Regions from separate parts of the Rhizobium ruizarguesonis genome, predicted to be linked through region 3. Evidence: riboswitches for the same ligand, from Rfam matches in the RefSeq annotation. Region 3 holds a riboswitch; each other region holds the start of a gene.

Region 1 (7,510 bases), on a different replicon from region 3:
CAGGCCGAAAGAGTAGCGGATGACGTCATCAAGCGTCTCGACGGTGCAGATATCGTCGTGGATCAGCCACAGGGCCTCGCGCCAGAGCGCTTCGAGCAGCCGGTCGCCGACGAAAGCCTCGATCTCCTTGGCGATGTGGACGCCTTTCATGCCGATCGGCGGCAAGCGTTCCATCGCTGCCTTGATGGTCGCCGCCGAGGTCTTCTCGCCACCGACGATTTCGACGAGCGGCAGCAGATAGACGGGATTGTAGGGATGGGCGACGAAGAGGCGTTCCGGATGCTTCATGTCGCGCTGCAGATCGGTCGGCAGCAGGCCTGACGTCGAAGAGCCGATCAGGGCGTCCGGTCGTGCCACGGCGTCGATCTCGTTCAGCACACCGCGCTTGAGGTCGAGCCTTTCGGGCACGCTTTCCTGAACCCAGTCGGCGCCGGCAACAGCCTCTTCCAGCGTCTCGCAGAAGGTCAGCCTGCCGCGCGGCGGCAGGGGTGCGCCGGTCAGCATGGCATAGGCTTTTTCGGCATTGGCGATCACTTCGCCGACGATGCGGCTCGCCTCCGGATGCGGGTCGAACACATCAACGTCGATCCCGGCCAGCAGGAAACGCGCGATCCATCCGCCGCCGATGACGCCGCCGCCGATGCATGCCGCCTTGTTGATCCCTGTCATGCCGTCCTCAGCGCTTCGTCAGTTTGAGTTTCTTGCGGACGTCTTCCGGACCGATGATCCGGGCGCCCATGCCTTCGACCACCTGCACAGCCTTTTCGACGAGCTCAGCATTGGTGGCGAGCTGGCCCTTGCCGACAAAGAGGTTATCCTCCAGGCCGACGCGCACGTTGCCGCCCGCCAGAACGGCTGCCGCTGGATAGGCCATGGCATTGCGGCCGATCGAAAAGGCCGAAAAAGTCCAGCTCTGAGGCACGTTGTTGACCATCGCCATGAAGGTATTGAGATCGTCGGGCGCACCCCATGGAATGCCCATACAGAGCTGGATCAACACCGGATCTTCGATCAGGCCTTCCTCGGCAAGCTGCTTGGCAAACCAGAGATGGCCGGTGTCGAAGGCCTCGATCTCCGGCCGCACGCCGAGATCCGTCATCTTCTTCGCCATCGCCCGCAGCATGGCCGGCGTGTTGGTCATGACATAGTCGCCGAGGTTGAAGTTCATCGTGCCGCAATCGAGCGTGCAGATTTCGGGCAGACATTCGGCGACATGGCTGACGCGCTCGGTGGCGCCGGCCATGTCAGTGCCCTTGGGGTTAAGGGGAAGGGGGCTTTCGACATCCCCGAAGATCAGATCCCCGCCCATGCCGGCGGTGAGATTGAGAACGACGTCGACATCGGCCGAGCGGATGCGGTCGGTGACTTCCTTGTAAAGGTCATTGCGGCGGCTGGCGGCGCCCGTTTCCGGATCGCGAACATGGCAGTGAACGACGGCGGCACCGGCCTTTGCCGCATCGATGGCGGAATCGGCGATCTGCTTGGGAGTGATCGGCACGTGGCTGGATTTGGACACCGTGTCGCCGGCGCCGGTAACGGCGCAGGTGATGAAAACATCGCGGTTCATGGCAAGAGGCATGTTTTTGTTCTCCCTCGTCTTGTCTGCATTACGCGACAGGATCGGCGGCGATGCTTTGCATTTTTGGAGGTAATTGATACATTATCGGAAATCCGAGGAGGTGGCCTTGCTGGAACGATCGACGGAGCGGCTCGATATCGATCTTCTTATCCTGCCGGATGCGAACCTGATCCTGATCGCGTCGGTCATCGAGCCGCTGCGCGGCGCCAACCGCATCTCCGGCAGCGAGCTTTATCGCTGGCGGCTGCTCACGCCGGACGGAGCGCCGGTTCCGACCACCAGCGATATCGCGATACCCGCTAACGGGGTTTTCCAGGCGACCAGGGACGAAGCGCCGCTCTTCGTGCTTGCGAGTTACAACTGGCGCCGCAGCGCGACACCGGCGCTGAAGATGCAGCTCTCGCAGGCCGCTCGCTACCGCACGATGATTGCGGGCATCGAATCCGGCACATGGCTGCTGGCCGAGGCAAGCCTGCTCGACGGGTTGCCGGCGACCGTTCACTGGGAGGATTACGAGGATTTTGCGCTCGCCTATCCCGAGGTGCGGGCCGTCAAGGATCGTTTCGTCATCGATGCCAAGCGGCTGACGACCTCCGGTTCGCTTCCGACCGTGGACCTGATGCTTGAGGTGATAAGACGAAGGCAGGGTTATTCGCTGGCGCTCGAAGTCAGCCGGCTGTTCCGTTACGAGCAGCCCTCCTTCCATGCGGACGAGCAGCTTTCCGCAGCCTCGGCGGGGTTGCGCCTGCATGATCCCCGCGTGACGCAGGCGGTGCGGCTGATGGAGGAGCATGTCGAGCAGCCTCTGGTCCTCGCGCGGCTGGCCCGCAGGGTAGGCGTCAGCGCCCGGCATCTGCAGGATCTCTTCCAGCAGAGCATCGGCGCGCCGCCGCATGTGCATTATCTCGCGCTGCGCCTGAACGCGGCGCGCCGCAAGGTGATCGAGACGACAGCCTCCTTCGCCGACATCGCGGCAGCGACCGGCTTCAACTCAGCCTCTGCCTTTGCGAGAAGCTACCGGGCGAGTTTTTCCGAGAGCCCGTCGGAGACCCGGCGGCGTTTGCGCCGCCGCATCACACCATCGGAAGCGCCGGCATAGGCTGGAACGCTTCCCGCACCATATCGGCAAGTTCGCGCACAGCCTCGCTGGAACGGTAAGTGCTCCGACGGAGCACGACCTTGGAGGAATCGACCGGCGGAAAACCGTCTTCGGCAGTCAGCTCCCGGCAGCCGGGCGGAATGTTGCTGCGGCACAGCGTTGTGACGGCAAGGCCTGCGATCACGGCGTTCTTCAGCCCAGAGCCCGTATCGGCAATGAATGCGATCCGGTAGTTGCGGCCGATCTGCTCCAGCGACCGGAGCGCATAATCACGTGACCAGGTGGAGTTGCGATAGGTCGCAATGGGCAGGGGATCGATGTCGTGCAACCGATGGACCATGGATGTGACCCAGACTGTCGGATCGATGCAGATGACCTCGCCTTTGGTCTCATCGCTCCAGTCGAAAACGACGGCCAGATCGAGTTCGTCCCGCTCGAGGGCGGCGAGGTTGCGGACTGTATAGTCGCAGGACACGGTAACCTCGACGGCCGGGTGGCGAACGGCGAAAACCGCGAGCGCCGCCGGCAACACCGTCTGGCTGTATTCCTCGGGAATTCCGATGCGCACAGGCCCATCCAGCGGCTTGCTGCGGATCGTCGCGGCGGCCTCGCTTAAGAGATCGATGATCCGGCGGGCGTAGGGCACGAGCTGTATGCCCGGGCGCGTGAGCAGCACGCCGCGGGCGCCCCGCTCGAAGAGAGTCTCGCCGATCGTCTCCTCGAGCCTCTTGATCTGGCTGCTGACGGCCGATTGCGTCCGCCCGATGCGCTGGGCGGCCGCGGAGAAATTGGAAGTCTCGGCAACGACCAGGAAGGTTCTGAGCAGGTCGCTCTCAATCGGCTCGTGCATGGGGAAGCCATTAAAAAAATCGATGACAGCTATCTCTACTATTCGTTTGCCTGATGTCAATTCTTGACGCACAAATAAGCCGCGTTCGACTTCCTTCTTTGAGAATATCTGCGTGACAATTGAAAATCCGGCCAGACGCCTCGCAGGCAGCGAGCACGAGAAGGGTGTGCTTCTCATCATTGCCGCGACACTTGCCTGGAGCGCGAGCGGCGTCTATTCGCGACTCCTGACGACCGACGTATGGACGGCGATCGCCTGGCGATCATTGTTCGGTGGCCTGTTCCTGCTGATCCCCTGCCTTTTCCTCGAAGGGGGCATCTCACGGCGGCAATGGCGATCCGTCTTCCATCCCACAGGTCTTGCCATGATCGCATGCCAGACCTTCAGTCAGGTATGCTTCATCGGGGCGCTTTACATGACCACCGTCGCCAATGTGACGATGATCTATGCGACCGCGCCCTTCATCGCGGCCATGCTCGGCTGGGTCATCCTCAAGGAGAGGGTCTCCAGGCGGACGTTGATTGCCGGCGGCATCTCGCTCTTCGGCGTCGCGGTCATCGTCGCCTCGTCGATCGGCGGCGGCACTGGTGTGGGAGATCTGCTGGCGCTCGGCATGACGGCGTCCTTCGCGCTCGTCATCATCATTCCGCGCATCAATCCCGGCGTGCCGAGCCTGCCTCCGACCGTCGTCAGCGCTTTCCTGACGCTGGCCATCTTTGCCCCGTTCGGTTCAGTCGGCTCGCTCGACCTGCACAACTGGGTCGTTCTCGCCGCCTTCGGTGCGACCAATTTCTCTCTCGCGCTGGTGCTCTTCCTTGCCGGGGCCAAGCGGATGCCGCCGGCCGAGGCGGCGCTGATCGGCACGATGGAAATTGTGCTCACGCCCTTCTGGGTGTGGCTGCTGTTTTCCGAACAGCCGCCCGTCGCCACCTTTTTCGGCGGCGCGATCATCCTCGGCGCCGTGCTCTGGCACACGGCCGTCGACTTCAACCGCAGCCGGCGCCCCTCGCGCCTAAAGTCTTTAGGCGGCGATTAAATCTTCCGGGACGAACCGGAAAACCGCCGTATTCGCGGGATCAATTATTTCCGCTACGCAGCGCTATTGCGACTTTGCGACTGTCGTCTTTGAGTTGCACCCATGTCGTTTTCTTGATCGCTGTTTTCCGTCAGGCATGGTTTGTTTGTACTGTTCAAGGCGCTATCTCGCAAACTGGCGAAATGGACCATTGGGAAGCCGGCCCGACGCCGGCGCTGCCCCGCAGCGGTAGAAGAACTGAAATCCTCAAGGAAATCGCCGGATAGACATCCGGAAAGATATCGAGATGGATCGGAAGGAGATTCTGGAGCCGGAAACCAGCTCTTACGCAGCAGATCGACGGATTGCGGCAGACGGTCACGAGCGGAACGACAGGCAAAAACCGTGGCGTTCACTTCACTTCTGCATCCAATCTGTCCGTTTTGAAAATTCGAATATCGCCCGGTGCGGCGGTATCCTCGTGTTGTCGACACCGGGCTGCAGAGGAGGCAGGCCGGAGGGAAGTCGCCATCGACTGCATCGGTTGCAGATCGAGGCTTTCAAACAAGTGGGAGGAATCCATGAGCAAAAATAGAGGCGTCGTCTATCTCCGGCCGGGCAAGGTCGAAGTTCGCGACATCGACGACCCGAAGCTGGAAGCGCCCGACGGCCGCCGCATCGAACACGGCGTGATCCTTAAGGTGATCTCGACCAATATCTGCGGCTCCGATCAGCACATGGTCCGCGGCCGCACGACAGCGATGCCGGGCCTCATCCTCGGTCATGAAATCACCGGCGAGATCATCGAGAAAGGCATCGACGTCGAGATGCTCGAAATCGGCGATATCGTCTCGGTGCCTTTCAATGTCGCCTGCGGCCGCTGCCGCTGCTGCAAGTCCCAGGATACCGGTGTCTGCCTGACGGTAAACCCGGCCCGCGCCGGTGGCGCTTACGGTTATGTCGACATGGGTGGCTGGATCGGCGGACAGGCGCGCTATGTCACCATTCCCTACGCAGATTTCAACCTGCTGAAGATCCCCGATCGGGACAAGGCAATGGCGAAGATCCGGGATCTCACCATGCTCTCCGACATTCTGCCCACGGGCTTTCATGGCGCGGTGCGGGCAGGCGTTGGCGTCGGCTCGACCGTCTACGTGGCAGGCGCCGGCCCCGTCGGCCTTGCGGCTGCGGCTTCGGCTCGCATTCTCGGCGCCGCTGTCGTGATGATCGGTGATTTCAACAAGGACCGTCTGGCGCATGCGGCGAAGGTCGGTTTCGAGCCGATCGACCTGTCGAAGAGCGACCGTCTCGGCGACATGATTGCGCAGGTCGTCGGCATCAACGAGGTGGACAGCGCCATCGATGCGGTCGGCTTCGAGGCACGCGGCCATTCCGGCGGGGAACAGCCGGCGATCGTGCTCAATCAGATGATGGAGATTACCCGTGCCGCGGGTTCGATCGGCATTCCCGGCCTCTACGTCACCGAGGATCCGGGCGCTGTCGACAACGCTGCCAAGCACGGCAATCTGTCGCTCCGCTTCGGCCTCGGATGGGCCAAGGCGCAGTCCTTCCACACCGGCCAGACACCGGTGATCAAATATAATCGCCAGCTCATGCAGGCGATCCTCCACGACCGGCTGCCGATTGCCGATATCGTCAACGCCAAGGTCATCCCGCTCGACGATGCCGCCGCTGGATATGAGAGCTTCGACCATGGAGCAGCGACAAAATATATCCTCGATCCGCACGGAGAGGTCGCGAAAGCCGCGTAGCGCTCACGACCGAAGACAGGGATGGTCGGGCAACAGCCCGACCGTCCCGCATTCTCGAAAATCGGCCGGTGAATTACTGGATGCTGAACGGGAAATATTTGGCGTTGATCATGTCATAGGTCCCGTCCGCCTTGATGCTCTTCAGCGCTTCGTTCAGGCGCGTCAGACGCTCCTTGTCATCCAGGCGCAGCGCGATGCCGGCGCCTTCGCCAAAATATGTGATGTCGACCAGATCCGGCCCCTTGAACTCGCAGCAGCTTCCGGCCTTGGTGTTGGCAATCCAGTCGTAGATGGCGAGTTTATCCTCAAGGATAATGTCGACACTCCCATCCGCCAGCCCCTTGTATAATTCGGGCGAAGAGCGAAAAACCGTCTTCTTCATGTCCGGATAAAGATGGTTGGCATAGGATTCCTGCGCTGTCGACGAGGTCACCCCAAGAATTTTGTCGCTGAGGGCGGCTGGGCTGACGTTACTGATCGACGAATCCTTCCGGGCGATGAACACCGACGGGCTGTTGTAGTATTTTTCGGTAAAAGCAACCTTTTGACGCCGCTCAAGGCTCATCGACATGGATGAGATGATCGCGTCGTATTTGTCGGCAACGAGATCGGGGATGATGTCGTCCCACTTCTCGATGATAAATTGGCATTCGAACTTGCCAACCTCGCACAGCGCATTGGCAATATCGATGTCGAAGCCCTGAAGCTTGTTATTTGCATCGAGATAGTTGAAGGGCGGAAATGCACCTTCGACGGCAATTCTCATCGGCATGCGATCTTGCGCAGCCAGCTGGAGCGGCAAGGCAGCGGCGAGAAGGATTCCCACCGCGCCCGTCATCAGGGCTCCGCGCACTATAGTGTGAAGGGATCTGCGCAACATCGTCGGGAGCTCCTTGGGGCGTATTCGATCTCGCCCCATAGTGCGCCGCAGCTTTTAATTCTACGTGAACGCTTCTTTGTTAGCGTCGACCAATGCGCCCGTGTCGTGGTGTTCAGGGGTCTAGGCTTGCAGATCGTTCTTCCTTCCAGCTCCAGCACGTTTCAGCAATCCTGGATCGCTTCGGGGCGAATTCTGTTTCTGATTGCCGTCAGCGGCCTTGGAGCGATCGGACTGGTCGTGCTTTCGGCACTGTGGGCGGGAACCGAGAGCGACGCTGCCGCCCTTGATCGACAGCGCCAGCTTGTGAACGCCCGC
Region 2 (7,510 bases), 1.6 Mb from region 3:
CTTCTCGGCTCCCGACAGCATCACCCCGGCATAGTCGAGAAACGCCTGCGCGTTGGCATCGCCGCCCTCGATCAGATAGGCCCAGAGCGCGTTGAGATCGTCGAGATCAACATTGGAGAAAGGCACCAGCCCCGCATCCGGCCTGGCATCGCCCGGCAGCACCGCGATCAGCGCACCGGCGCGCGCTGCCGCTGCATGCAGCGCCTCCAGCGCATAATGGAAATAGCTGGCGCCGCCGAGCGCCCGCACGATGATCAGCTTCGCATGCCTTGCCGTGCGCTCGACATATGTATCGACCGACATCGGGTGCTTCAAGCTCATCAGACTGGCGAGCCGGAGCGACGGCGCCGCCCCACGATCGCGATGGGCGGCGGCGATCGCGGCAAGCTCGCTGTCGGCCGCCGACAGGAACAGGATATCGCCCGGCGTCTGCCCGAGGTCGATTGCCTCCTCGCCGTCGCTGATCGTTCCCTGTTGAGCCAGAAGCAGATGCATCGGGTTACGCCAGCGCTTCGATCGCCGCCCTCACCGCGTCCTGATCCATTTCGTGCAGGCCGATGACGACAAGGCGCGTGGCGCGCTTTTCGCTCGCGCCCCAGGCGCGGTCGAAATAATGGTCGATGCGGCTGCCGACGGCCTGGAGCTGCAGACGCATCGGCTTGCCTGACACATCGACGAAACCTTTTAGGCGCAGCACGTCATGGGCTGATATGATCGTCTTCAGCGCTTCGATGAAGCCGGCGGGATCCGCGACCGGGCCAAGCTCGACGACGAAGCTGTCGAATTCGTCATGGTCGTGCGGCGCACCGTCCTCATGCTCCAACTCGTGATGCGACTTGCGATTGGCGACATCGCCCTCCGTGCCGATGCCGAGGCCGAGCAGGATGCCGGCCGACACCTCGCCGTTCCGTGCCTCGATCATGACCGGCTTGCGGACGGTGCGGGAGGCGACCTCGTCACGCACCCTGATAAGGCCGGCGGCATCGATCAGGTCGGTCTTGTTGAGCACGATGAGGTCGGCGCAGGTGAGCTGGTCCTCGAACAGCTCCTCGATCGGGCTCTCATGATCGAGCGACTCATCCTCGGCCCGGCGCGCATCGACCGCATCGTGGTCGTCGGCGAAACGACCGGCGGCAACGGCGGCGCTGTCGACCACCGTGATGACGCCGTCGACGGTCACTTGGGTGCGAATGTCGGGCCAGTTGAAGGCGGCGACCAGCGGCTGCGGCAAAGCAAGGCCCGAGGTCTCGATGACGATATGGTCGGGCCGATGTTTGCGCTCGAGCAGCTTGGTCATCGTCGGAATGAAATCATCGGCGACGGTGCAGCAGATGCAGCCATTGGTCAGCTCGATGATGTCGTCCTCCGTGCAATTCTCCGCGCCGCAGCCCTTCAGCACGTCGCCGTCGACGCCGAGATCGCCGAATTCGTTGATGATCAACGCAATCTTCTTGCCGCCAGCCTTGGTGAGCAGGTTGCGGATCATCGTCGTTTTGCCGGCGCCGAGGAAGCCGGTGATGACGGTTGCGGGAATCTTCTGCTGGTTCATGGACTTAACCCTTCATTTTCAGCGACAGGCCTGCCGCGATGAAATAAACTTCGGCGGCCTTCGCGGCGATTGATTGGTGCAGCCGGCCGGCATGATCACGGAAATCCCGCGCCATGCGATTGTCGGGCACGATGCCGAGACCGACCTCATTGGAGACGAAAACGAGCCGCGCCTTCGCGGCGGGCAGGAAATCGGCAAGCCCGGCAAATTCCGCCGCCATGTCGCGCTCCTCCATCATCAGATTGGTGACCCAGAGCGTCAGGCAGTCGATGAGCACGATGCGCCCCTCGCCGTCGATGGCGGTAAGTTTGCCGACAAGATCGAGCGGCTCTTCATGCGTCACCCAGGACGGGCCGCGGTCGACCTTGTGTTGGGCGATGCGCGCCTGCATCTCCTCGTCCCATGCGCGGCCGGTCGCAAGGTAATGGCGGTCGAGTCCGGTGGCCGTCACGAGGTCTTCGGCGAATCGGGATTTGCCGGAACGTGCGCCGCCGAGGATGAAGACGGTGTTGGAGGCGGCGGCGATCATATGCAAACGGTCCGTTGATCAGATAGGGCACGCCGTGTGCCCCCCCTCATCCGACCCTTCGGGCCACCTTCTACCCGCTGGGGAGAAGAGGGAGCAAGCCATAGTCTAAGGTCGTCTCTCTGACCTCTGCGGGATGAGAAGGACCGAGCCGTTGCGGCATTCCTCTTCTCCCCAGCGGGGAGAAGGTGGCGGCAGCCGGATGAGGGGGTGAGCGGCAAAGCCGCGAATGTGCTGAGCGCAAATGAAGCGCAACAACGAAAGACCCACAGTTTTCCGTGCCCAAGGACTTGGGCACACTGGATTCCTGTCACAAGCACAGGAGTGAGGGAGGAGAGGAAAGCACCCCCCCGTCGCGCCGCACCAGGCCGCGCCGAATTCAATCGTTCAGCCAAGACAACCTCCGTGCTGGCAACGGGCATAGTGCCCAGGTGTGGGCTTCTCGCCCGGCACGCATGGCAGGTCTCCTGGCTCGCGGTTATCGGCCGCGATCGGGGCAGACCGGAAACCGGTCGCCCTGATCGTGCCAGCGGATCATCCTCGCCTTCCCGGCTGCATCAGTGAAAAGGTGGACGATTCGTAGACTTGAGAGGCGTCCGACCCCGGTTGATCACCATGCATATCCAGTGGCTTTTCCGGCATGTCGCCCGTCCCGCCCGCTTGCATGATTGCAAGCCGCCGGCCGGAAGGGCTTAGTGCCGGATGGAAGACCCTGACCGCTCTACAGTCGCGGGGTCGGCTGTGATGAAGGCGCCCGGCTTGGGTCCGCCCCGTCACATTCCCTTTTCATCCGGAAGGGCGTAACACCGATCCGGAACCATCCGTTATGTCAGGATGGTCAGTCGGCCATCCGTTATCGGGATGGTTAGGCAAGCGCAGGGGTGAAGTCAACCGGCCTTGGCGGTCGACCAATTGACGGCCAGCCGGAATGCCTGCTCCAACACGACTTACTCTACCTAAAACATCGTCATTTATCAGAGACTTACGTCACAAATATTTATCCCGTCCGCCGGGTTTTCGCCGCAATTGCGACGCAAGCGGACTGCGCCTTCGCCCTTGACCAGGCCTCTCCCTGCCTAGTTGTCTTGCCATGCTTATGAAATTGGATCGGCGCCGTTTCCGCGCGCTGCGTGTTTTCTTCGATCCGGGACGCTTGCGGGCGCTGACCCGGCGTAGCGAGGTCGGCCTATCGCTGGCGGGCGCCGTCGTCGGCATCATCTCGGGTCTTGCCGTCACTGGCATGAGCTACGTCTCCAATGAGCTGCATCAGCTGGTCTTCGGCATCGCCGACAGCGAACGACTGAGCTCGTCCGAGATCGAGAACAAGATGCTGCTGCTCACCGCCCCCGTCATCGGCGGCGCCCTGCTCGGCCTGCTGCTTTTCGTGCTGGCGAAACGGCGCAAGAAGCCGATGGTCGACCCGATCGAGGCCAATGCGCTGCATGGCGGCCGCCTGTCCCTGACCGACAGCATCATCGTTGCCGTGCAGAACCTGATCTCCAACGGTTTCGGCGCCTCGGTCGGCCTGGAGGCCGGCTATACCCAGCTTGCCGCCGGCCTCGCCTCGAAATTCGGCCTGAAGCTGCAGCTTCGCCGCTCGGACCTGCGCACCCTCGTTGGCTGCGGCGCGGCGGGCGCCATCGCCGCCGCCTTTAACGCGCCGCTGACCGGTGCTTTCTATGCCTTCGAGCTGATCATCGGCACCTATACGATCGTCTCGCTGACGCCTGTCGTCGTCTCCGCCCTTGTCTCCACCCTGATCGCAAGGTTACTCGCCGGCAGCGATTTCACCATCGATATCGGCAGCTTTGGCTCGGTCGTGCCGGCCGACTATATCCCGGCGCTGCTGCTCGGTGCTTTCTGCGCCGGCGTCGGCATCCTGATCATGCAGGGCGTCGCCTTTGTCGAAGAACTGGCGCGCAAGAGTTCGATCGCCCCACCCTTCCGCCCGGCACTCGGTGGCATCATCGTCGGGCTCTTGGCGATGATCTCGCCGCAGGTGCTCTCGGCCGGCCACGGCGCGCTGCATCTCAACCTTTCCCGTGAGGTGGCAATCCCGACGCTGATCGGCCTCTTCCTCTTGAAATCCTTCGCCTCGGCGATCTCGATCGGCTCCGGCTTCAGGGGTGGGCTATTCTTCGCCTCGCTGTTCATGGGCGCCCTGCTCGGCAAGCTCTTTGCCTATTGCGGCCCCTATTTCGCCGATGCGACGCTGACGCCCGTCATCTATGCCGTTGTCGGCATGAGTTCGCTTGCCGTGGCCGTCATCGGCGGGCCGCTGACCATGACGTTCCTGGCGCTCGAAATCACCGGCGATTTTCCGATCACGGCGCTGGTGCTCGCTGCCGTCATCACCTCCTCGCTCGTCGTGCGCTCGACCTTCGGCTACTCCTTTGCCACATGGCGCTTTCATCTGCGCGGCGAAAGCATCCGCAGCGCGCATGATGTCGGCTGGATCCGCAATCTGACGGTCGACAAGCTGATGCGCGCCGACGTCAAGACGGCAAGGGCGGGCATCTCTCTGGAGGAATTCAAGCAGGCCTTCCCGATCGGCTCGACCCAGCGCGTCATCCTGGTCGAGGAGAGCGACAAATATGCGGGCCTCGTGCTCGTGCCTGAGATTTACGCCAACCCGACCGATGCGCAGGACGAGGGCAAGACGCTTGCCGATTTCATCCACTACCGCAACGATTTCCTGCAGCCGCAGATGAATGCAAGGCAGGCGGCCGCGATCTTCGACAAGAGCGAAAGCGAAGCACTCGCCGTCGTCAACAACCTCATCGAACGCAAGGTGATCGGCCAACTCAGCGAAAGCTATACGCTGCGCCGCTACAGCGAAGAACTCGACCGCCGCCGCCGTGAGGTCTCAGGTGAGATCTGATCCGTCATCGCGCCGACCGGATCGACGCTTCAGGATACCGCATCGGCGAGCTTGAACACGTTTACCGCTTTCGAAACCCCGCGCAATTCGAAAGATCCCAGACATTCGTTGGCGACGGCGCAGGTGACGGCGAAGCTTTCCGACATCAGAAGGTGATGTCCGAGCGTGCTGCAGAGTTTTTCGAGGCGCGAAGCCTCGTTGACGGCGCTGCCGATCACCGTGAAATCAAGCCTGCCGCGTGCGCCGATATTTCCGTAGAAGACCTCGCCGAGATGCAGCACGACATCGACGCCGATGTCAGGACCTCCATCATTCCTCCGCTGACCATTCAGCACCTTGTTGGCTTCTAGAATATTCCTTGCGGAAGCCAGTGCGGCCATGCAGGCCTTTTGCGGATCTTCAGCATCGGTCGGAAAGATCGCCAGCACGCTATCGCCCATGAACTTAAGGATCTCGCCCGAATTTTCCTCGACATGCCAGCCGATCAGCTCGAAATGTTCATTCAGAAACCCGGCGATTTCGCCCGGCTGATAAACCTCGGTCAACGCAGTGAAGTTTCTCAGGTCCGCAAGCAGGATCGCAGCATTGATCGCCCCTCCCTTTCCCCTCTGAATATCGCCTGCAAGGATGCGTGCACTGGTCTTGGCGCCTGTATAGACGGCAAGGATATCCGATGCGGTTTTCGATGCCGCAATACGATAACAAGCCAGCCCCAGCGCTGGGAAAAGCTTCGCGACGATCGCCAGTTGATCATCAGAAAATCCGCCCGGCCTATCGCTTGTGAGAGACAGACTGACTCCACGCAGCGCAGCCTCTTTCGGGAATTCCAGCAGGCTGACCAGGTGATCCGTGCCGCCGCCATGCGCGAATTCCGCAAGCTGCGGGTAGTCATCGACACCCTCACCCTTAGCGATGTTCCAGCGACCTGACGTTTCGCCACGGCCCAAAAGAAAATAGATCGGAGTCTTCTCGAAATTCAGCACTCCCGCAGTGCCATATTCGGCATTCTCGATCGTGGTCACACCGCCGCGCACGAAATTGGCCGAGACGCCGCCATACATGGGATGAATAGACGGCATTGAAATGCTTCCCCGCCAAATCGGAAAGCCATCCGCGATCAACCGATCGCACAATCCGGCTATCAGCTCAGCAATATGCTCAGCTGTGATTCCATGTTCTATAAGCCACTGAATATGATTGCTAATTTCCGAACCTCCACATGAGCCGCCACAATCTTATGATGGCAAATCGGGCAAATGGGCGGCAATGCCGAACCGGGTCACCACGACATCCAGTGATAGCCCGGCCAAACCGATGTTTCTAGCCATCGAGCTCGGCCATGACGACCGCGGGGCAGATGGCAGAGAGATTGATACCGGTATCGAGGCACTGCGAGGTTTTACGCCCGATGCGGACGCCCGCCACGACACGCTAGCGGAACCTGCTCCAGTCTGCATCCTGTGAGGCGACGAAGGGTATTTCGCCCCTCGACACGGCAATGTCTTTCAGCATGTGATCTGGCAAGGCGCCAAGGCGATTTGCTACCGATCGCCTGCTCCGCCAGACGATAACGGCGCGCAGCGGAGAGGTAAGCAGCACCATCACTTTGCGCAGTCGCAGCTCGACCGCGCCGGACAAGAGCTTCTCGTTCATTGTGATCCCCATGAATTTGCGCGTGCCGGTGGCAAGATCGCAACCCGGAGAACCGGTCGGCGACTCGTTCGCCGGCCGGTTCCGACATCCTAGTGCGCCGAATGTGGGCCGATGAGCGTCGTGATCTCCGTCACGCGGTCCGCCGGAAAACCACCCTTTTCCGCGTGCCGATAGACCGCTTCGGCGCTCTCGGCCTCATGAACGCAGTACATCTTGTCCCCGGTCACATAGCTGGTAATCCAGGTATAGGGTTCGCCGAGGGAGGCCACGACGGCGTTGGATTTCGCCGAGATCTCGCGCAGGGTTTCCTTGTCCATGTCCCCGAGACCTGGAATGTTTCGTTCGATAACGAATTGCGGCATTGTTTTATCCTTTCATGATGTTTTGAGTGACCTAGCGCTTCATCAACCGTGCGCATGCCGGCAGCTGACGTCGGGGTTCATGTCGGCGAACGGTCCCTTCGGATTGTTCTTCCATGCCCAGACGTGCAGCTCGTAGAAAGCCGGAAGCCCGTAGCGGTTCGGTGCGTTCGTGAAACTGAACAGCTGGCCGCCGAGATTGGCGGGACCTTTCGTCGTGATGTATTCGACAGCGACGAGTTTCATCTTGCCGTGTTCGTCAGGCTCGTACATCACAGCCTCCGGCTTGGAGAGTTCAATGGCCTCATCCTTGATGAGGTCGGCACTGACATAGTGGATGCCCATCGCACCTCCATCTATGCCGCTGGTGCATGGGATCGGCGAATAGCCTTCCTTGACAGCCTGGTTGACGTCCCGGAAGCGCGCATTGGCCTCCCGGACCTGTTCCGGCAGGCCGCCGCCGCCGAGCGCTGCAGCCGGAAGAGCTGCCATAATGAGAAGCGCCGCGATCGGCGCTTTTGTCGCTTTCATAAAGATTGCCT
Region 3 (7,510 bases):
GCAGGCAGCAGCCGGCCCTGCCAACGGTGGTAAAGAGACGATCGAGCTCTTCCGTCGCGCTGGCGATCAGCTGTTCGGACTGCTCGCGCGCGCGGCGGAATTCCTGGTCGGTGAGGCGCAGTGGAGCCCGCTGGTCCTCGGGGGCGAGCTGGTGCATGGTCATGCACCGCCGCCATGAGGCGACAACGGGAGAACTGGCCGCCGCAGAATCGCGCTGGGCAGACGTGTAGACGTGCTCGGCGTGCGCTGAGTGTTCGTGCATCGGCTCCTCCCACCGAAGTTCAGCACATTCTGATGGAAAAGCGGCTGGTTTGCAATCGGCCGGTACTGGCGGTCGTCAGCATGCGGCTCTTCCTGACGACAATGGCGGAAATCACATTTCGGTGTTTGGGCGGCCATGGCGTAACAAATGACCCCTCTCTCTCGTAGTTCTATACGGAAGCAAGGTTTGCCAGACGAGGAGATCCGACCATGCTGAATAGACGATTGTTGCTGATGGGCGCCGCTTTTGGGGTGTTTGCGGTTCACTTGGGCCTGGCCGGCAAGGCGATCGCCGCCGAGACGTTTGCTGTGACGCATACCGACGAGGAATGGCGCAAGCTGCTGACGCCGGATCAATATGTCATCCTGCGCCGGGCGGGGACGGAACAGCCCTTCACCAGTGCCTTGCTGCATGAGGAGCGAAAGGGCAATTTCGCCTGCGCCGGCTGCGACCAGGACCTCTTTTCATCGACCACCAAATTCGACAGCGGCACCGGCTGGCCGAGCTTCTGGGCGCCGCTCGAAAAAGCCGTCGGCACCACGAGCGACACGACTTTCGGCATGGTGCGCAATGCCGTGCACTGCAGCCGCTGCGGTGGGCATCTCGGCCATGTCTTCGATGACGGCCCGAAGCCAACCGGGCTTCGCTACTGCATGAATGGGCTCGCCATGACATTCCGTCCGGCCTCGGCCTGATCCAGGGATGACCTTACTCGGTGCTGATGACTGCCTGCGCCTAGAACAGGATCATTTTAGGCCGGGTCGGCCTAAAATCTGAATCCTGTTCTAAGTTAAGAGTTGGAGCATGATGTCGTCCGAAAACCGATCACACTTTTCGGCATCATGCTCTGCACTGCAACCAGGCTTCTATGCCGCGTGCTGCCGCCCGGCCGGTCGCCAGGCAGGCGGTGAGGAGATAGCCGCCGGTCGGCGCTTCCCAGTCGAGCATCTCACCGGCGGCGAAGGTGCCCGGCAGCGCCTTCAACATGTAGCTGTCGTCGATGCCGCTCCAGCGGATGCCGCCGGCCGAGGAGATCGCTTCGGCGATCGGGCGGGTTTCGATCACCGGCACCGGCAGGGCCTTGATCATGCCGGCGAGACGTTCGGGATCGGTGCGGTCGCGCTCGGGAGCGAGTTCGCGCAGCAGCGCCGCCTTGACGCCGTCGAGGCCAGCGCCCTTGCGCAGGCGGTTTGAAAAGCTCGATTTGGCATCCTGCCGGGCAAGGTCGCGGCTCAGCCTCTCGATGGTGCGGCCGGGTGCGAGGTCGAGCGTCAGGGCAGCGCTGCCGTGGGTCAGCAGCCGGTCGCGGAGGCTGGCGGTGTGGGCATAGATCAGGCTGCCCTCGATGCCGCTCCCGGTGATGACGAATTCGCCGGGAAACGTGCCGGCCTCGGATGTTGCGGTGACCGACTTTACCGGCTCGCCGGCGAAACGCTCGCTGAAGCTTCCGCTCCAGCCGACGGTGAAGCCGCAATTGGCGGGCTTAAAGGGTTCGATCTCGACGCCTCTTTCCGATAGCCGAGTCAGCCAGCTTGCATCGGAGCCGAGGCGCGGCCAGCTTGCGCCGCCGAGCGCGAGCAGGGCTGCGTCACAATGGACGATGCTGCGCCCTTCGGACGTTTCGAAAACATAGCCGTCTTCGGCAAAACCGGTCCAGCGGTGGCGGGTGCGCAGCGTGGCGCCCTGTGCCTCCAGCCGCCTGAGCCAGGCGCGCAGCAAAGGAGAGGCCTTCATCACCTTCGGGAACACCCGGCCGGACGAGCCGACGAAGGTCTCGGTCCCGAGCCCTGCTGCCCAATCCCTGATGTCATCAGGGGTAAAGGCATCAAGAGCGGGGCGCAGATGGGCAGAGGCCGCGCCGAAGCGCGTGGTGAAACGGGCATAATCCTCGGAATGGGTAATGTTGAGACCCGACTTGCCGGCCAAGAGGAACTTGCGGGCGAGGGTCGGCATGGCGTCGTAGACCGTCACCGCATGACCGGGACGGGAAAGCAGCTCGGCAGCCGCGAGACCGGCCGGGCCGCCGCCGATGATCGCGATCCGCTTCTGGTTCATTGATGTCTTCGCCCGATTCTGTCTGCATTCAGTTTTGGCGCGAGCGGGGACCGCCTGCAAGGGCAGCGGTCAGTGGTGCGGATGCGTGCACTGGCCGTGGTCGGCGAGCACCTCGATGACGCGGCATTGGTCGACGCGGCCGTGGCCGCAGCCTTCCACCATGGTTTCCAGCTCGGCCTTCAGCGCCATCAGGCTGCGGATGCGCTGCTCGACCTCGATGAGGCGGGCCTTGGCGATGGCGTCGGCCGAGGCGCAGGACTGGTGCGGATCATCCTGCAGGGTGAGCAGCGTGCGGATCGCCTCGATCTCGAAGCCGAGCTCACGGGCATGGCGGATGAAGGCGAGACGGCTGATATCGGCAGGCTCGAAGGAGCGCTGGTTGCCCTCGCTGCGGCTCGGCGCCGCGAGCAGGCCGATGCTCTCATAATAACGGACTGTCGGTACCTTGACGCCGCTTTGGCGCGCAGCTTCACCAATCGTGATCTTTTTCATGATTTTCCTCTTGCACCTCTAGTCGCTAGAGGATGTAGGAGAGATGCTTCTGTTTGACAAGGAAGCGGATGATGGCTGAGAGCGAGACACGATACCGGGTTGGCGGCATGGATTGCGCCGCCTGCGCAACCAAGATCGATACGGCGGTCAGACGCGTGGCGGGTGTCGCCGATGTTTCCGTCTCGGTGATGGCGGGCACGATGACCGTCCGGCACGATGGCAGCAGCGATCTCAAGGTGATCGAGAAGAGGGTGATGGGGCTCGGCTATTCCGTCGCGCCGCTTGCTGGAAGCGCTGCGCCTGCGCGGGAACACGGCTCACACCATTATGACGACCACGATCACGGCGATCATGCCGGCCATGATCACGGCCATGAAGGCCACGATCACGCAGGTCATGATCACGATCATGCAAACCACGATCATGCAAACCACGATCATGCGAGCCATGACCATGATCACGGCGAAAAGGAAATCGAAGGCCTGCATGGGCACGACCATGCGCCGATGGCCGGTCCGTGGTGGCAGCGCAAGAAAGGCCGGCTGACCATTCTTTCGGGCGTGGCGCTCGTTGTCGCCTACGCCGTCGGCCATCTGGTGCCTGCGATCGCGCCCTACGCCTTCATCGTCGCCATGTTGGTCGGGCTGGTGCCGATCGCGCGCCGCGCCGTCATGGCAGCTCTCTCAGGTACGCCCTTTTCGATCGAGATGCTGATGACGATTGCCGCCGTCGGCGCCGTCATCATCAATGCCGGGGAGGAAGCGGCAACCGTCGTGTTCCTGTTCCTCGTCGGCGAATTGCTGGAAGGGGTGGCTGCGGGCAAGGCGCGCGAAAGCATCCAGTCGCTGACGGGTCTGGTGCCGAAGAGTGCGCTGCTTGAAGACAATGGGCAGACACGGGAGGTGCCGGCCGAAAGCCTTGCGGTCGGCGCCATCATCATGGTGCGTCCCGGCGACCGGATCTCCGCGGACGGCATCATCATCTCAGGCGAGAGTGCGATCGACGAGGCGCCGGTGACGGGCGAGAGCACGCCGGTGCGCAAGGGCGTCGATGCCGTCGTTTTCGCCGGCACGGTGAATGGCGATGCGGTGCTCAGGGTTCGCGTCACGGCGGCCGCGGCCGACAATACCATCGCCCGCGTCGTCAAACTGGTGGAGGAAGCGCAGGAATCGAAGGCGCCGACCGAACGCTTCATCGATCGGTTTTCGCGCTATTACACGCCCGGCGTGGTCGTGGTCGCAGCGCTCGTCGCGGTCGTTCCGCCGCTGCTGTTCGCTGGGCCGTGGGGCGAATGGGTCTATAAGGGCCTTGCCATCCTCTTGATCGGCTGCCCTTGCGCGCTCGTCATCTCGACGCCGGCGGCGATCGCCGCTTCGCTTTCATCAGGTGCGCGGCGCGGACTCTTGATGAAGGGCGGCGCGGTGCTGGAAACGCTCGGCAAGGTGACGATGGTCGCCTTCGACAAGACAGGCACGCTGACGGAAGGCAAGCCTCAGGTGACTGACATCATTTCCTTTGGCCTGAGCGAGGCGCAGGTGCTGTCGCGCGCGGCGGTGCTGGAGCGGGGTTCCAGCCATCCGCTGGCGCTGGCGATCCTCAACCGCGCCAAGGCGGACGGCGTTCCCGTGCCGCCGGCCTTCGAGCTGGAAGCGCTGCCGGGCAAGGGTGTCAGCGGCAAAGTCGGCGGTGAGACGCTGGATCTGCTGTCGCCGCCTGCCGCCCGCGAGCGCGGGACGCTCAGCGCGGAACAGGATGCACGCATCACGGCGCTGAACGACGAGGGCAAGAGCGTGTCGGTGCTGCTCGTCAACGGTATTGCGGCCGGCCTGATCGCCATGCGCGACGAGCCGCGTGAGGATGCCGAGGCCGGGCTCGCTGCCCTCAAATCAGCAGGCGTCAAGGCGATGATGTTGACGGGCGACAACAAGCGGACGGCAGCAGCCGTTGCCGGCATGCTCGGCATCGACTGGCGCGGCGAGATGATGCCGGAGGACAAGCAGCGGGTCGTCGGCGAATTGAAGCGCCAGGGCTTCATCGTCGCCAAGGTCGGCGACGGCATCAACGATGCTCCGGCGCTGGCCGCTGCCGATATCGGCATCGCCATGGGCGGCGGCACCGATGTGGCGCTGGAGACGGCGGATGCCGCCGTGCTGCACGGACGCGTTGGCGACGTGGCGCGGATGATCGAACTTTCCAAACGCACGATGCGCAACATCCTGCAGAATATCACCATCGCACTCGGGCTGAAGGCGGTGTTTCTGGTGACGACGATCGCTGGCATCACCGGGCTCTGGCCAGCGATCCTTGCCGATACCGGCGCTACCGTACTGGTGACGATCAACGCGCTGCGGTTGCTTCGGATAAAGATATAAACATTCCTTTATGTCTATTGACGATATCCACTTGCGGGCGCATTCTAGCGGCATCGTGGTTCTCCGGATTCGGTCCGGAGCTAAGAGGGAATTCGGTGCGGTGCCCAGCGCCCAATCCGAAGCTGCCCCCGCAACTGTAGGCGGAGAGCCGCCGTCCAATTGACGTCACTGGGGAGACGCCCGGGAAGACTGGACGGTGGCAGCGACCCGCAAGCCAGGAGACCTGCCGCGATTGATAACGTCCACGGGCGAGGTGTCCCGGTGTGCCGCTTTCTGCGAAACGGTACCCTTGCGTCCGTTCGTCGATGCGTCTCGCCAATGCCTTGCCCATAACCCTCGGGGTAAGGAAATGAGCATCAAGACTGCAAATCTCGGGTTTCCAAGAATTGGAAGCCATCGCGAACTGAAATTTGCGCTGGAAAGCTATTGGGCCGGCAAGAGCAACGCGGCCGCACTTCTGGAAACGGCGAAAAAGCTGCGCGCCGAGAACTGGAAGCTTCAGCAGCAGAAGGGGATCGCCGTCATCCCCTCCAATGACTTCTCGCTTTACGATCACGTTCTCGATCTCGCGGCGATGGTAGGCGCGATCCCGGCCGTCTATGGATGGCAAGGCGGCCCGGTCGATCTCGACACATATTTCGCGATGGCGCGCGGCTCGACCGGCGAGAGCCATCACGGCGATTGCGGCCATCTCCACCACGGCCACGGGGTGCCGGCGCTGGAGATGACGAAATGGTTCGACACCAACTACCACTACATGGTTCCGGAACTCAGGCGTGACCAGCCCTTCACGCTGACGGCGAACAAGCCGCTGGAGGCGTTCCTGGAGGCGAAGGCGCTCGGCATTCACACGCGGCCGGTCATTCTCGGGCCGGTCACCTTCCTGAAGCTCGCCAAATCCACGGAGGAAGGGTTCGGCACGGTCGAACTGCTCGATCGGCTGCTGCCGGTCTATGCCAGGATATTTGCCGAGTTGAGAGCGGCGGGTGCCGACTGGGTACAGGTCGACGAGCCATGCCTCGTCCTCGATCTTTCTGACAGAGAGCGCGCCGCGCTCAGCCAGACCTATCGGGCACTCGGCGAAGTAGTGCCGGATCTCAAGATCATGCTTGTCGGCTTTTTCGGCGATATGGGCGACAATCTTCCGGCCGCACTTAAGTTGCCGGTCGCAGGCCTTCATGTCGATCTGGTGCGCGGGCCGCAGCAGATCGAGATCCTCCTGGAAAAGGCGCCGGACAGCCTCGTGCTGTCGCTCGGTGTCATCGACGGACGCAACATTTGGCGGGCCGATCTCAACGCCATCCTGAACAGGATCGTGCCGTTGGTTTCCAGGTTAGGTGAGCATCGACTTCAAATCGCGCCGTCCTGCTCCCTTCTTCACGTTCCGATCGACCTCGAGCTGGAAACAGGGCTCGATGGCGAGCTGAAAACATGGCTCGCCTTTGCGACGCAGAAGCTGGACGAGCTTGCCGTGCTCGGCAGCGGGGCCTTGGACCGGAGCGGCGTCATCGGTGCCCTTGAAGCGTCTTTGCGCGCCGTCGCTGCCCGCGCCTCTTCCTCGAGGGTTCATGATGCCGCAGTTACGGCGCGAGTGGCAGGCATCGACGGAAGGATGAAACGCCGGGGTCGCGCATTCCTCTCGCGCAAAGCGCTTCAGGGTGACCGATTGCGACTGCCGCTCTTCCCGACAACGACGATCGGCTCGTTCCCGCAAACATCGGAAGTGCGCAAGTCGCGCGCGGCCTATGCAAAGGGTGCAATCAGCGAAGCCGACTACGAAGTCTTCCTGAAAAAAGAGACGGAATCGGCGATCCGCTGGCAGGAGGAGATCGGCCTCGACGTGCTTGTTCACGGCGAGTTCGAGCGCAACGACATGGTGCAGTATTTCGGCGAACAGCTTTCAGGCTTCGCCTTCACCGCCCATGCCTGGGTGCAGAGCTACGGTTCGCGCTATGTCCGCCCGCCGATCATCTTCGGCGACGTCTCACGCCCGAAGCCGATGACGGTGGAATGGTGGCGCTACGCGCAGTCGCTGACGGAAAAGCCAGTGAAGGGCATGCTGACGGGACCGGTGACGATCCTCAACTGGTCCTTCGTCCGCGACGATCTTGCGCGTGCAGATGTCAGCCGGCAGATCGCGCTGGCGATCCGCGACGAGGTGATCGATCTCGAAAAGGCGGGCGCGGCGATGATCCAGATCGACGAGGCAGCCCTTCGCGAAGGCCTGCCGCTGCGAAAGGCCGATTGGAAGACCTATCTCGACTGGGCGGTGGAAAGCTTCCGCCTGTGCTCGACCGGCGTTGCCGACCAGACGCAGATCCATACGCAT

Evidence for each region. A riboswitch is a leader RNA that binds a small molecule or an ion and turns the genes downstream of it on or off. The one in region 3 is predicted to bind cobalamin.
Region 1: linked by a shared signal. The riboswitch ahead of fdhA (formaldehyde dehydrogenase, glutathione-independent) and the one ahead of metE (5-methyltetrahydropteroyltriglutamate--homocysteine S-methyltransferase) in region 3 are both predicted to bind cobalamin.
Region 2: linked by a shared signal. The riboswitch ahead of cobU (bifunctional adenosylcobinamide kinase/adenosylcobinamide-phosphate guanylyltransferase) and the one ahead of metE (5-methyltetrahydropteroyltriglutamate--homocysteine S-methyltransferase) in region 3 are both predicted to bind cobalamin.

Annotation. Positions count from the first base shown of each region.
Region 1 is NZ_CP071681.1:543,603-551,112, reverse strand. Features, by position in the region: gene J3P73_RS33650 (carnitine 3-dehydrogenase) at 1-669, opposite strand, end outside; gene bcoG (3-dehydrocarnitine:acetyl-CoA trimethylamine transferase BcoG) at 677-1,579, opposite strand; gene J3P73_RS33640 (GlxA family transcriptional regulator) at 1,653-2,678, shown strand; gene J3P73_RS33635 (LysR substrate-binding domain-containing protein) at 2,653-3,528, opposite strand; gene J3P73_RS33630 (DMT family transporter) at 3,641-4,564, shown strand; cobalamin riboswitch at 4,705-4,905, shown strand; gene fdhA (formaldehyde dehydrogenase, glutathione-independent) at 5,125-6,315, shown strand; gene J3P73_RS33620 (ABC transporter substrate-binding protein) at 6,389-7,195, opposite strand; gene J3P73_RS33615 (putative bifunctional diguanylate cyclase/phosphodiesterase) at 7,301-7,510, shown strand, end outside.
Region 2 is NZ_CP071678.1:2,915,754-2,923,263, forward strand. Features, by position in the region: gene cobN (cobaltochelatase subunit CobN) at 1-495, opposite strand, end outside; gene cobW (cobalamin biosynthesis protein CobW) at 500-1,549, opposite strand; gene cobU (bifunctional adenosylcobinamide kinase/adenosylcobinamide-phosphate guanylyltransferase) at 1,554-2,078, opposite strand; cobalamin riboswitch at 2,516-2,912, opposite strand; gene J3P73_RS14455 (chloride channel protein) at 3,166-4,956, shown strand; partial or broken gene J3P73_RS14460 (adenylate/guanylate cyclase domain-containing protein) at 4,986-6,223, opposite strand; gene J3P73_RS14465 (DUF1127 domain-containing protein) at 6,388-6,609, opposite strand; gene J3P73_RS14470 (DUF4242 domain-containing protein) at 6,699-6,971, opposite strand; gene J3P73_RS14475 (hypothetical protein) at 7,014-7,499, opposite strand.
Region 3 is NZ_CP071678.1:4,499,415-4,506,924, reverse strand. Features, by position in the region: gene J3P73_RS22070 (helix-turn-helix domain-containing protein) at 1-262, opposite strand, end outside; gene msrB (peptide-methionine (R)-S-oxide reductase MsrB) at 472-957, shown strand; gene J3P73_RS22060 (TIGR03862 family flavoprotein) at 1,103-2,317, opposite strand; gene J3P73_RS22055 (MerR family transcriptional regulator) at 2,387-2,809, opposite strand; gene J3P73_RS22050 (heavy metal translocating P-type ATPase) at 2,881-5,181, shown strand; cobalamin riboswitch at 5,221-5,426, shown strand; gene metE (5-methyltetrahydropteroyltriglutamate--homocysteine S-methyltransferase) at 5,531-7,510, shown strand, end outside.